DNA from 3 places in the Alkalinema sp. FACHB-956 genome. Region 3 is predicted to be linked to each of the others. Evidence: predicted binding sites of a transcription regulator. Region 3 holds the regulator's gene; each other region holds the start of a gene.
What was found. The regulator NtcA, encoded in region 3, controls nitrogen genes in cyanobacteria. The targets are predictions, from matches to a motif close to TTTGTANNNNNNNNTACAAA.
Positions count from the first base shown of each region.

Region 1: a site for NtcA is predicted at 1,255-1,274, ahead of H6G21_RS18445 (TIGR00300 family protein). Genes of this name have one in related genera too.
Region 2: a site for NtcA is predicted at 1,713-1,732, ahead of H6G21_RS09775 (DUF3155 domain-containing protein). Genes of this name have one in related genera too.

Region 1 covers NZ_JACJRC010000020.1:3,757-8,045, reverse strand. Annotated here, with positions in the region: gene H6G21_RS18455 (DUF2283 domain-containing protein) at 5-238, shown strand; gene H6G21_RS18450 (DUF4327 family protein) at 445-666, opposite strand; gene H6G21_RS18445 (TIGR00300 family protein) at 1,484-3,625, shown strand; gene H6G21_RS18440 (cyanophycinase) at 4,166-4,289, shown strand, end outside.
Region 2 covers NZ_JACJRC010000006.1:185,938-190,226, forward strand. Annotated here, with positions in the region: gene H6G21_RS09765 (PadR family transcriptional regulator) at 127-489, shown strand; gene H6G21_RS09770 (cofactor assembly of complex C subunit B) at 568-1,098, shown strand; gene H6G21_RS09775 (DUF3155 domain-containing protein) at 1,369-1,683, opposite strand; gene H6G21_RS09780 (sensor histidine kinase) at 1,989-3,350, shown strand; gene H6G21_RS09785 (S-layer homology domain-containing protein) at 3,383-4,289, opposite strand, start outside.
Region 3 covers NZ_JACJRC010000008.1:160,684-164,972, reverse strand. Annotated here, with positions in the region: gene H6G21_RS11535 (Uma2 family endonuclease) at 24-584, shown strand; gene fabI (enoyl-ACP reductase FabI) at 613-1,410, opposite strand; gene ntcA (global nitrogen regulator NtcA) at 2,122-2,793, shown strand; gene H6G21_RS11520 (DUF3084 domain-containing protein) at 3,030-4,289, shown strand, end outside.

The sequences.
Region 1 (4,289 bases), on a different contig from region 3:
TTGAATGAAAGTGGTTTACGATCCCCAACAGGATATTTTGCAAATTTCTTTCATTGATAGCCCGATCGATGAGACAGCACAAATTGCACCAGGGTTAATTCTGGACTATGACGAAGATGGGCAAGTGATTGGTTTAGAGGTGCGTAAGGCATCTCAAAGAATCGACGACCCGAAGTCAATCGATTATTCCATTGGCGAAGCCAACGTCGAAAAACCTGATCCTAAGCCGACCTCGTAGGGGGCGTATAAGGTCTACTTAGTTAGAGGGTGGCCTGATGGGGATCGCGCTCGTTTCGATTTCCGCTGCAGAGCATGGGGATCCAGGTTGGTTATCCAACGCCAGTTTTTTGAGAACGAGTTTGCCCAGCACTAGCTTGTCCAGCGTTAGTCTGCCGAACACGAGTTTGCCGAACACGAGTTCGCCCACTATTAAAGTGCTCAGTTCTAATCGCTCAACCAAGCTTCTTTGCCCAAGAGATCAATGACGCGATCGCGCAGTAGGTAATCGTTATCTTCCAAAACGCGCTCAACATTGGGCCATTCCTGATCACTGAAATGCTTGATCAGTTCGTAGATATAGTGTTGGCGTCCAACTAAGCCACGGTCAACCAGCGATCGAACTTCATTCTGTAAATCGTCGATCGAGTACAGGCGCAAGGTATACATGATTGTCCTCTGAGTATTCAAGTCAAGTAATTTGACTGTTTCAAATCAAAATGGGTCAAAGTTTAGGACATTTACCATTTTCATTTGACTAAATGTTTGCTAGTGATACCGTTTGGTATTTTGCAAAGACAGTACTAATTAAGGTGAGTGAACTAGCACTATTAGTATCAGCTATTCAGGGGGAAGATTGCTATAGGAAATTGATCTTTTTGGAAAAATTTGAGTTTTATCGAGATTGGTCAAACTTATCTTTATGATTGGCTAACCTTATCCGCTGATCGGTTCGGGACGCTCGTCATTTCGCCTATCTGCTCTAGTCACAGGGTTAGGACAACTCGTAAAACGGCGTTAGACCTAGGGATAGTGCGATCGTTGGAACAGACTTAGAACGGGCCTGCATCTAGCGGGTAAACAAGGGGATTCAATTGCTTGAAGGAGGATTGAGAGAGTTGTTCCAAACGGAGAAAATTGGGTTAGACCGGCCTCCTCCAGATAAGTCGTTCTTGCAAAATGAAGTTCATGGATTCATGACATTTCTGCGAATGCGCCAAAATTAATGGTGCAGTCAACCCATTATGCCAATGAAATTATGTATGCTGAGAAACAATGAATTCTAACGAAAAACAGGCTCGATTCTGCGTTGGAATTTGTTTCAATACTATACCTTTTAATAAATAATTAAGAGTTTGAAAAGACCCTGAAAGCCTTGGCGTATTTTGGTTGAATGGTGGCTTTTAAAAGGGTAGCAAACGCTTGATTTCAACTGATTTCAGCAGGTTTTGCTTTTTATTGTTGACAGACGTTTCAGGAAGACGACATGACTCAACCCGTGCGGATTTTGATGTGTGCACCGCACCACTATGATGTGGACTATGTGATCAACCCTTGGATGGAAGGGAATGTTCATCGATCGTCCCGAGACTTGGCCGAAGAGCAATGGAATAAGCTCTACCAAGTATTGAAAACCTACGCCACTGTGGATCTGGTGCCCCCCCAACAAGGCTGGCCAGATATGGTGTTTACGGCCAATGCTGGCTTGGTGTTGGGAGATGTGGCTGTGTTGAGCCGTTTTTTCCATCCTGAACGGCAGGGGGAAGAACCCTATTTCCAAAATTGGTTTGCGGAAAATGGCTTTCAGGTGCACACTTTGCCGAAAAGCTTGCCCTTTGAAGGGGCGGGAGATGCCCTCTTCGATCGGGCTGGTGGCTGGTTGTGGGCTGGCTATGGCTTTCGATCGGAACTAGACGCCCATCCCTATTTAGCCAAATGGCTTGATGTGGAAGTGTTGTCTCTCCGGTTGGTCGATCGGCGGTTTTACCATTTGGACACCTGTTTTTGTCCCCTGACCGATGGCTATCTGCTCTACTATCCTGAAGCGTTTGATACCTATTCCAATCGCCTGATTGAGTTACGGGTTCCCGCTGAAAAACGCATTGCCATCGATGAAGTGGATGCGGTGAATTTCGCCTGTAATGCTGTCAATATTGATCGTTCCCAGGACGGCCAGGTGGAACGAATTATCGTGATGAATCAGGCCAGCGATGGGCTGAAGCAACAGCTCAACGATCGGGGCTTCACGGTGATTGAAACGCCCCTAACGGAATTTCTCAAAGCAGGCGGTGCAGCCAAGTGCCTGACCCTCAAGGTTACGGAACCCCGCCATGCTGCTCCCAACGGGTCACCCCTACAAAGCCGGGTGATCCGCCTAGAAGGCCATTTACTCGACTCCGGCTTGGTCAGCCGTGCCCTGGATACGATCTTGGCCAACGGCGGCAGCTTCCAGGTCTTGAACTTTGATCTAGGGGAACAGCGGCAGGATCAGTCCCGTGCCGAAGTCAGAGTCTCTGCGCCCGATGCCAGCGTCATGGCTGATATCATGGGGCAACTGATTGATCTGGGGGCGATGAGTCCGCCGCAGCAAGCCAGTAATGCGACGTTGGAACCCGTGGAAAAAGCGGGGGTGGCACCGGATGATTTCTACGTCACGACCATTTATCCTACGGAAGTCCGCATTCAAGACCAATGGGTGAAAGTCCAAGGACAACGGATGGATGGCGCGATCGCCATCACCCAAACCGCAGAAGGCCCGATCGCCCGGTGTAAAATTCTGCGGGATCTGCAACTGGGGGAATCCGTGGTGGTGGGAAGCGAAGGCATTCGCACCCTGCGCAATGAAAGCTCCCTCAAATCCAGTAAAACCGAAGAATTTAGCTTCATGGGTGCGGGGGTTTCCAGCGAGCGGCGCGTGGAACTGGTGGTGGAACAAATTGCCTGGGATCTACGGCGGATTCGCGATCGCGGTGGCAAAGTCGTCGTGACCGCTGGCCCAGTGGTGATTCATACCGGCGGCAGTGAACACCTCTCCCAACTGATTCGTGAGGGCTACGTGCATGCGCTGCTGGGCGGCAACGCGATCGCGGTGCATGACATGGAACAATCCATGCTGGGCACTTCCCTGGGGATGGATATGAAACGGGGCGTTTCCGTCCATGGGGGGCATCGCCATCACCTGAAGGTCATCAATGCCATCCGGCGCTGCGGTAGCATTGCCCAGGCTGTTGACCAAGGGATTTTGACCAGCGGCATCATGTACGAATGTGTTAAAAATAACGTTCCCTTTGCCTTAGCCGGTTCCATTCGCGATGACGGCCCCCTGCCCGATACCCAAATGGATTTGCTCACGGCTCAGGCGGATTATGCCCGCTTGATTGACGGGGCGGATATGATTCTCATGCTGTCCAGTATGTTGCATTCGATCGGGGTTGGAAATATGACCCCCTCGGGCGTCAAGATGGTGTGCGTCGATATTAATCCGGCGGTAGTGACTAAGTTGAGCGATCGGGGTTCGATCGAGTCCACGGGCGTGGTCACCGATGTGGGATTATTCCTCAGTCTGTTGGTTCAGCAACTCCATCGCTTACAAGGTCAGTATGGCTCTGGACAAGCGGTATCGGTGTAAAGCTATGCCAATTGCTCCTGTAGAAACAATCTCTTGTAGAAACAACCTCTTGTAGAAACTAATGTCACTGTAAAAACAATGCCAACGTAGAATGGTTAGGGTAATTCATGGTTGGCAATGGATTGCTTGAGATCAATGATGGGTAATTCATTGCTGAAAGTGAATTTTTCAGGTTAATTTTTCGTTAAATCTGAAGAAAGTCTACCCTTAGCCAATCTAGACTAACGAAACACCACTAGATTGAAGCAGTTGACCTTGTAACCCGGATATTACAACCTGTCTTCTTCTAGCGCATCTCAGTCACTCAGTCACTTATTTCAGTCACTTATTTCAGTCACTCATCTCAGTCACTCGTCTTATTCACTCATCGGATTCCCGCTGATCATTGTGATCCTCTAGTTTCGACAAATCGTCACATCGCATACAGAACAATGTTACGGTTTCTTGATAATTTACCGGCTAAGTTTGTTCTGTTGGGCATCAGCCAGTTTAGGATAGGCGTTTATATTGGAACTAGAGCCAGGGTTAGTGCAAAAGTTTATGATGATTCCTTACCAGTACCCAGTCATGGTGATTGGGGGCGCGGAAGATAAGGTCAATGATTGCAAAATTCTCAATGCGTTTGTTGCCAGCGCAGGTGGAGAGGATGCGGTCATTGGTGTTG
Region 2 (4,289 bases), on a different contig from region 3:
GTGAGGTCTGAAGTGGTTTGTTAGCTTCGTATTGTGGAAGGAGCAACTGCTAGATTCATGCAATTCACCTCCACGCAATCAACTTAGGGTGAGTTTGTTTGTCACTATTATCTGGATGTAAAACCCATGAAATTTGAGGATATCTACCAGTTTTTTAAGGATCCACCACCTTTCTATCTCAATAAGGAATTAGCCGTTTGCTATGTGTTTTCGGTGCTCCTCAAAGGAGATTCCTACGGGACAGAACTGATTCAACTCTTAGAGCAAAACCATCCTCTGTACCGTCTTTCGGACACCGTGCTCTACAGCGCACTGAAGTTCCTGGAAGATAACGAAATGGTTACAGGCTACTGGAAGAAGGTTGAGGGGCGCGGTCGTCCTCGCCGGATGTATCAGATCCGTCCGGACGCTGTAGCACAGGCCGAAGACCTGGCGAAACTCTGGGAAGGGTATGCCGTGAAGCGGGAAGCCAATGCTTCAGCAAAATAGGTAGGGATAACCGAATTACTTGGGGAAGACAAACCCAGCGTAGAGTGGAGTGAGAACACTTTCGTCCGTTGCCTGCCCATGAGTAATTCAGTCTTAATCTCTACGTTTTTGCTCACGCTCCTCTTGGCGATCGGACTTGGCTTCTTTATTCGAGCGTCAGTCAAAGATCGTACAGAGATTGTCCAGTTAACTTCCGATGAATCGGAAGATTCATTGTTGGCCAAGCTTAAGCAATATTTTGCAGAGCGTGCTTACCGTGTATCGCAGATTGATGCTCAGGCAAATTCTGTTGTCTTCGAGGGTTGGGTTCGCCCAAGTTTGTTTCTAGCAGGATTTCTGTCATTGCTAGCAGCGCTGGGTGCACTCTGTTTGGTTCTTGTGCTCTCATTTTTGTTGCCTGACTTCACAGGCGTATGGATAGGATTATTAGCCTTTTCGCCATTGGCCGGTGTGTTTTACTGGCGGAAGGCAGGTCGGAATGAACAGGTTTCGTTAAAGGTTGAATCGGAGCAAACTATTCGATCGGGGAAAAGTCTGATTACTGTGAAAGCTCACCGGGATGAGTTGGCAGAGTTACAGCGAACCCTGAACCTTAAATCTCTCGGATAACGATGGCTCGGTTCACGGAATGGCATGGCCGATCGGATTGGAACTTGTATGGCACCAATTCGCGAACGTCATCAATAGACTAAACAGGAATGAACGCTAAATACCCCCCAGCCGTGTCTCCCATGATGATCACAGCTGGGGGGTAAAAATTTGGGTTTCCCCTTGTCTCTGCCACCTTGTCTCCTGCCACCTTTCCCATGCAACAAAAAAGGGAAAAGTGTAGGTATCACTTTCCCCTGAAGTTAGATGGATTAAACGGAATAATAATCTCTAGCCGTGAGCCCCAACAGCAACGGGCTCAGCGTCATCTTCTGACTGCCGTAAGCTAGGGAAAAGAAAATGGTTCTCTTCAACGTACTGAGCCCCAAATAATCCTTTCTCTGCCCAGAAGTACCGATCGGTGGTATGCTCGTTACGTTTCACTAAAAGCAGGGCGGGGGGAAGAATGCCTTCAGCATGAATGAACCTGCGAGCTGCGGTGACTGGTTTATCATCACCACAGTCAATGCTAAATTGAGGCACACTTTCCAGGATTCTACGCCCTTCTTGACGTCGCCGACTCTTGCGCTTGCGTCTCCTTGCCAAACCCTCTACCTCCTTATCCTAGCTGCCAAGTTGTAGTACTTGTTACAAAACCGTCGAAAGTATATCGACTTGAACCTAAAATTTCAACTTGTTTTAATCCATCTATACAAAAGCTGATAGTTCGCGAAATGGCCGTTGCGATGGCACATATCTCACCCCTGCAAGCTTGCGCCGTTCTTAAGAACTAATACGAAGTGTAACAGAGGTTACAAAATATGAATTCAGCCAATACCTTTAAGTTACTGGTTACAAATACTTAAGTCAATCCATTTCTGTAAGAATTTAGGTTCGATCGGGTTAACTTCATGCTAATGCCAGCCAGCGCGGAATTTGTAGCGATTTGTCAGTCTCAGTTGCTGCTGCTGACCCAGTCTTGGCGGATCACCTTGGGGGCCGTCTACTTGGCGGAGGAATGGTCCGGCGGAGAAACGCCTAAGTTGGTTGCGATCGCAGCGGTTCCGACCTTGGAAGCTGCCACCGCCGCTTTGCAGCGGTTAGCTCAATCCACACGGGAGGCTGGATCACCCTTACCCCCTTCGCTGTCTGGGCAGGATTTGTCCGCCGAAATGAACCTGCTGCTCCAGCCTCCCCCGCGCCCGCACCTAGAAGAATCCCTTCCCAGTCCGGCCTATTTAACGACCTTGCATCCCTACCAACTGGTTCTCCCCTTGGTGCATGAAGAAATTGTCTTGGGCTTCCTAGTCACGGAACGCAACGATCGTCCCTGGTTGGAGATTGAACAGCAGGAACTGGATCCTGTAGCCAAGACGCTGACCCTGGCTTGTGTGGTGGATCAACGGGCCCAATGGTTGGATTATCAACAACGGCAGCAAGTACACCAACGGCAGCATCGCCAAGATGTGATGGATAACCTGATCCACCAATTTCGCAATCCCCTGACGGCCCTGCGCACCTTTGGCAAGCTTTTGCTGAGACGGCTAGCGACGACGGATGCCAATCGGGATGTGGCATCCAGTATCGTCCGGGAGAGCGATCGCCTCCAGGAACTTTTAAAGCAATTAGAAGGGGCTGTAGACCCCCCAGAGGTCGTTGAGTTAGCCTTGCCTGGGGTAATGGCCCCCTTAGCCCTCGGCCCTGCCACAGGGGAGGACGGGCCAGTTCCCACGCTCGATGTTCTGGGTACCGGTGGTCTCCAGTTGGAAATTTCGGCATTAGAAGACATTTTGCAACCGGTGCTGGCTTCTGCTCAGGCGATCGCCCAGGAGAAAAATCAAAGTTTTCAGGTGGCCATTCCCCAGGGATTGGCTGCGATCCAGGTCGATCGATCGGCCCTGCGGGAAGTGTTAAGCAACCTGATCGACAATGCCATTAAATACACGCCTCCAGGGGGCACAATCCAGGTGCAAGTGTTTCAGGAGCCCCATCAGTTAGCGCTTCGGGTGAGCGACAATGGCCCTGGCATTCCCCGAGAGGATTTGCCCCGGTTATTCGAGCGCCACTATCGGGGGGTACAGGCTCATACGGAAGTGCCGGGAACGGGGTTAGGACTGGCGATCGCTCGGGAGTTAATCCATCAAATGCATGGGGAAATCCAGGTCTTTAGTCCCCCGCAGCTAGAAGGCTGGATGGCTCAAGACCTGGATCCGGTGCCGACCCATGGCACCACGCTGTTAGTGACTTTACCGATCGTAACGGAAGATGCCTGAAGACTGAATCTGAAGACACCTGACGATTGAATCTACTGGGGAAGGAGTAAATCCTGGTTGAGTTCCAGATTGAGGTCAGTGTTGGGCTTGATGGAAATTAACTCCACCTTGTCCCCTCCAAAGACAACCCCTGCGATCGCCCCGGCTCCGGCCCCGGATAGCACTTCCCAAGCTTTGATGTTGCGATCGCCGGTCACAGCCGCAATGCCCGCTGCCGCCGCCGCGCCTAGGGCTGCATCTTTGACGATCGTGCCTGCGCTCGCGCCTTTCCGAATCACTTCCGTTTCGGTGATCTTTTCGGAGGTCGCCCGCAGCGCCATCCGGTTGCCATTGGCCATGACAAGTTCTTGGGCGACAAACTGGGCTGCACCTTCAGCAACCACCAGTTGACCGGCCACTTGGCTACCCGCCGGAATCAGCACTTTGCCATTGCTGGTCACAATATTTTGTGAAACGGTGACGGTCAAGTTAGACGGTTGGGGTTCATTCTTGCCGAGGAGAATCCGATCGGCTTGCTCATAGCGCACAGGAATGGAGGTTCCCGCTGCAATCCGAATCTGTTGGGGGGTGGGGCGATACCCCACAATGTAAGGCGAGGAAATCGTTGCAGTTTGGCCCGTGGTGTTCAGGGCTTGATAGATGAAGGCCGCTACCTCAGCACGGGTTGCAACGCGGTTAGGATTGAGCTGATTGATATCGGGATAGTTAACCACCATGTTCCGGGTAGTGGCTGCTGCAACGCTCGATCGTGCGTAGTTAGGAATATTATCGCCATCTCGATAGGTTGCTAGAATCGTGTCAGGGTTCTCAGAGCTGGTGTAGCGTAAACCGTTGGACAGAGACACGATCGCTTGGGCCCGGGGAATATTTTCATTCGGACGGAATTCCCCACTGGGATAGCCCGCCAAGAAACCCGTTGTATAGGCATTTTGAATGGCT
Region 3 (4,289 bases):
AGATTGATTTCCTGGGAAATGCGATGACTGTAACCCTGGCGCACTGGACGATCGCCGACTATCACCACATGATCCAAGTGGGGCTGCTAGCCGATCGATCGGTTGAACTGTTGAACGGAGCCGTTGTTGAGATGTCACCCGAAAGTCCCGATCATGCCCAAGGGTGTACCGATACCGCCGATTATCTTCGATCGAAACTGGGCGATCTTGCCTTAATTCGTGAAACAAAACCCATTACTTTACCGTTACAAAATTCCGAACCCCAGCCGGATATTGCGGTCGTCCTGCCCCAGCGATCGCTCTATCGAACCCAGCGCCATCCCTATCCAGAGGAAATTTTCCTCCTGATTGAATACGCGAATACCAGCTGGAAAAAAGATACTGGCATCAAACGACAACTCTATGCCCAAGCCGGGATTCCCGACTATTGGGTCATTCACCTGGCAGCTCGCCAAGTCAGAATTTATCGAGACCCGCAAGGAGAGGATTATCGGTCAATGACCACCCTCTCCCAAGGCCCCATTCGGCTCTTAGCCTTCCCCGACGTGGAACTGGCGATCGAGCCTTTCCTGACGGGGATTTAACCTGCATGAGAACTTAATCAGGGGTGGGTTAGGACTCGACGCGGCTGTCGGTCATCCCCATGATTTCGTACCCGGAATCCACATAGATCACCTGACCTGTAATCCCGCTGGAGAGGTCACTGCTCAGGAATGCCGCCGTATTACCCACTTCCAACTGGGTGACGGTGCGCCGCAGGGGAGCCACCTCTTCCACATGCTTAATCATGTCGCGGATCCCACCCACCGCAGAGGAGGCCAGGGTGCGGATGGGGCCAGCGGAAATGGCATTGACTCGAACGCCCTGGGAGCCGAGTTCATGGGCCAGATACCGCACATTCATTTCCAAGGCTGCCTTGGCCGTGCCCATAACGTTGTAGTTCGGAATGACCTTCACACCACCGTAGTAGGTCAGGGTGACAATACTGCCGCCCTCGGTCATCAAGGGTTTAGCCGCCCCCGCCATCTGAATCAATGAATAAGCACTGACATCCAGGGCCAACTTGAAGCCTTCCCGACTGGTGGCGCTAAAGTTGCCTTTCAATTCTTCTTTATTGGCAAAGGCCAGACAGTGAATCAGAATATCTAGCCGTCCCCAAGCTTCCTTCACCGCATCAAAGGTAGCTTGAACTTGCTCATCGCTCTGGACATTACAGGGCACAAACAAACTGGGATTCAACGGCTCGGTCAGATCCCGCACCTTTTTCTCAAACTTGCCGCTGTCATCCGGCAGATAGGTGACCCCAATGTTGGCTCCGGCCCTATGGAGTTGCTGGGCGATGCCCCAGGCGATCGACTTATCGTTAGCAATTCCTGTGACCAGGGCGTTTTTTCCACTCAGATTCAGCATAGCCATGTACGTTGAGAGCATTTATGAGAATACTCAAAGATGGTCAGCCATGGAATAGGCGACCCTAGGGAGATTTCCGGCCATTGCGGTCGTGCACCGCGATCGTTGCGGCCTAAAGTGCCCAAAGCCCGGTCTTGGGTGGGGATGCGCTAACTGGACAAAATTGTGCAGGGGCCAAAACTTGGGAGTAAGATATTGACAATCTCAGTGTGATCAGAGTGCCTCAGTGTGATCAGGATTCAGTGTGATCAAGGTAATGGTGACCGGAATACCCCGTGCGAATTAGCACAGGTTTTCGCCATCGTTCGTCCACCTTATACATTGCACTATCTTTACATTGCACTAGATGAACCTGGTTGGATGGATTGTGATCAGTTTAGGTGCAGCCTCCTGATTCAACTCAGATGATTCAACTCAGAGCGAACTTAGACCTGTGCTAATTCAATAAAACTCAACGTTGAAGACTCCGGCTCAGCTAAATTGCCCATAAGCTTAGTAGAAAGCGTAGTGGAGTGTATTTCTTGCTACAAAAACTCCTCGATCGGTAGGTTTTATTGGTCTCAAGTCAACAATTGCTCACAGAGTGAATCTTACAGAAACGATTCTCATCGGAATTAATCTCTTAGCGGATCTCTTGAACGTTGACCCCTTGATTGTGTAGTTAGCTAACTCTACTGGCCTTTCCGTAGAACGGCGTTAGGAACGGGGAAGATGGTAATAAGCCCAGACAAGTCGCTCGCATCAATGTTCCGCCAAATGGGTGGAAACGCTTATCCGCCGATGGTGGAAACCTTCGAGCGGGGTAAGACAATCTTCTTTCCGGGTGATCCTGCTGAACGGGTTTATTTTCTCCAGAAAGGGGCTGTTAAGTTATCTCGGGTCTATGAAGCGGGGGAAGAAATCACTGTCGCGCTGTTGCGGGAAAACAGTGTATTTGGAGTCCTATCGCTGATTACGGGACAAAAAGCCGATCGCTTCTACCACGCGGTGGCGTTTACGCCGGTGGAACTGCTTTCGGTACCGATCGAACAGGTAGAAAAGGCCCTGAAGGAAAATCCTGATCTGTCCATGTGGATGCTCAAGGGGCTGTCATCCCGGATTCTGCAAACGGAGATGATGATCGAAACCTTGGCTCACCGGGATATGGGATCTCGGTTGGTGAGTTTTTTGCTGATCCTATGCCGGGACTTTGGGGTGCCGGGACAAAACGGGATCACGATCGATCTCAAGCTCTCCCACCAGGCGATCGCGGAAGCTATTGGATCCACTCGCGTCACAGTGACTCGCTTACTTGGGGATCTGCGGCAGGATGAAATGATTTCTATTCACAAAAAGAAAATCACGGTTCATAATCCCGTCATGCTTAGTCAGCAATTCACCTAGAATCCCAGTTCCAAACAGTCTAGTTCCTAATAGTCCAGTTCCCAATAGTCCAGTTCCGACGTGCTGATCCACCGGATCCAGTTCTGCGGGAGAATCCCACTGCCCTAAGGTTCCCTGGGGAACAGTCCTGTCAGAACAGTCCTGTTAGAACGGTCAATAGGCTTTAGACTGGCTATAGTTTTTGGTAGGAGCCGTTTGGAAACCTTTAGTCCAGCGGCAGGTGTGGTGGAGTTGTAATGTCTAGCGGGTATATCCTGATTTTGGCGGTGTTGATCTTAGGGGGTGTCATTGCCACGCTGGGCGATCGCATTGGAACCCGAGTGGGCAAAGCGCGTCTGAGCTTGTTTAATCTCCGCCCTAAGAAGACGGCTGTCGTTGTCACTATTTTGACCGGGATTTTGATCTCAGCGTCCACGCTGGGCATTTTACTGCTGGCTAATCGGCAATTTCGCGACATGATTCTCAACTTTGAGGTGATTCAGCGGCGATTACGGCGAGCGAGTACCGATTTGGATCAAGCGAAGGCTGAACTGGGTAAGACCGCCGAGCAAAAAGAAAATGTTGAGGCGGAGTTGAATAAGTCCCAAGTGGAGCGGGGCAAGGTGCAGGCGCAGCTCGATCGGGTCAAAAACTCCCTCAAGGATGCCGCTGCCCTGCAACGGGCCACCGAAGCCCGACGGGCGCAGGTCGAACAGCAACGCAATGTCGTGCAGGCACAGTTACTCTCGGTTTCCCAGCAAGCTCTCGCGCTAAAATCCGAAATTCTGGAACTAGAAGCTGAGCAAAAACAGTTAGCCGCCCAGCGGGATGAAGTCAAAGCCCAAATTGCTGCCCGAGATCAAGAAATTGAAGAACGCAGCAAAATCATTCAACAGCGCGATCGGGACATTGCAGCCCGAGATACCGTCATTACCCAACGGGAAGAACGGCTACGGGCTTTGGAAAATCAGCAGGTTGCGCTGGCCCGTGAAGTGGAGAAACTGGAACAGGAAGCTCAGCGTCTGCGATTGGGCACCCCGGCGATTTTGCGGAACCAAGTGCTGGCGTCAGGGGTGGTGCGCATTACCAATCCCCAAGCCTCCAACCAGGCGGTGGATGCACTCCTGCGGGAAGCCAATCGAGTGGCACAGGGCGCACTGCAACCGGGGGTCGATGGCAATGGTCAAATTTTGCGGATTACCCGATCGGAAGTGGATCAGTTAGCTCGCCAGATCAGCGATGGCCGGGACTACTTTGTGCGAATTTTGGCGGCGGCGAATTACCTATTGGGCGAAAAAACAGAGGTAACGGTGTTTGCCGATGTGGTGCGTAATGAAGTGATTTATCGGCCTGGGGATGTCCTGGCCACCACTTCTCTGGATCCGTCCAAGATGACTGTCACAGAGATTCAAGATCGTATTAACAAACTCGTGGCGGCTTCGATTTTCCGGGCGAAGCGAGCTGGATTGCTCTCCGATAATGTGCAGGTCAGTCGGATTCAGGCGCTGATTCAGTTT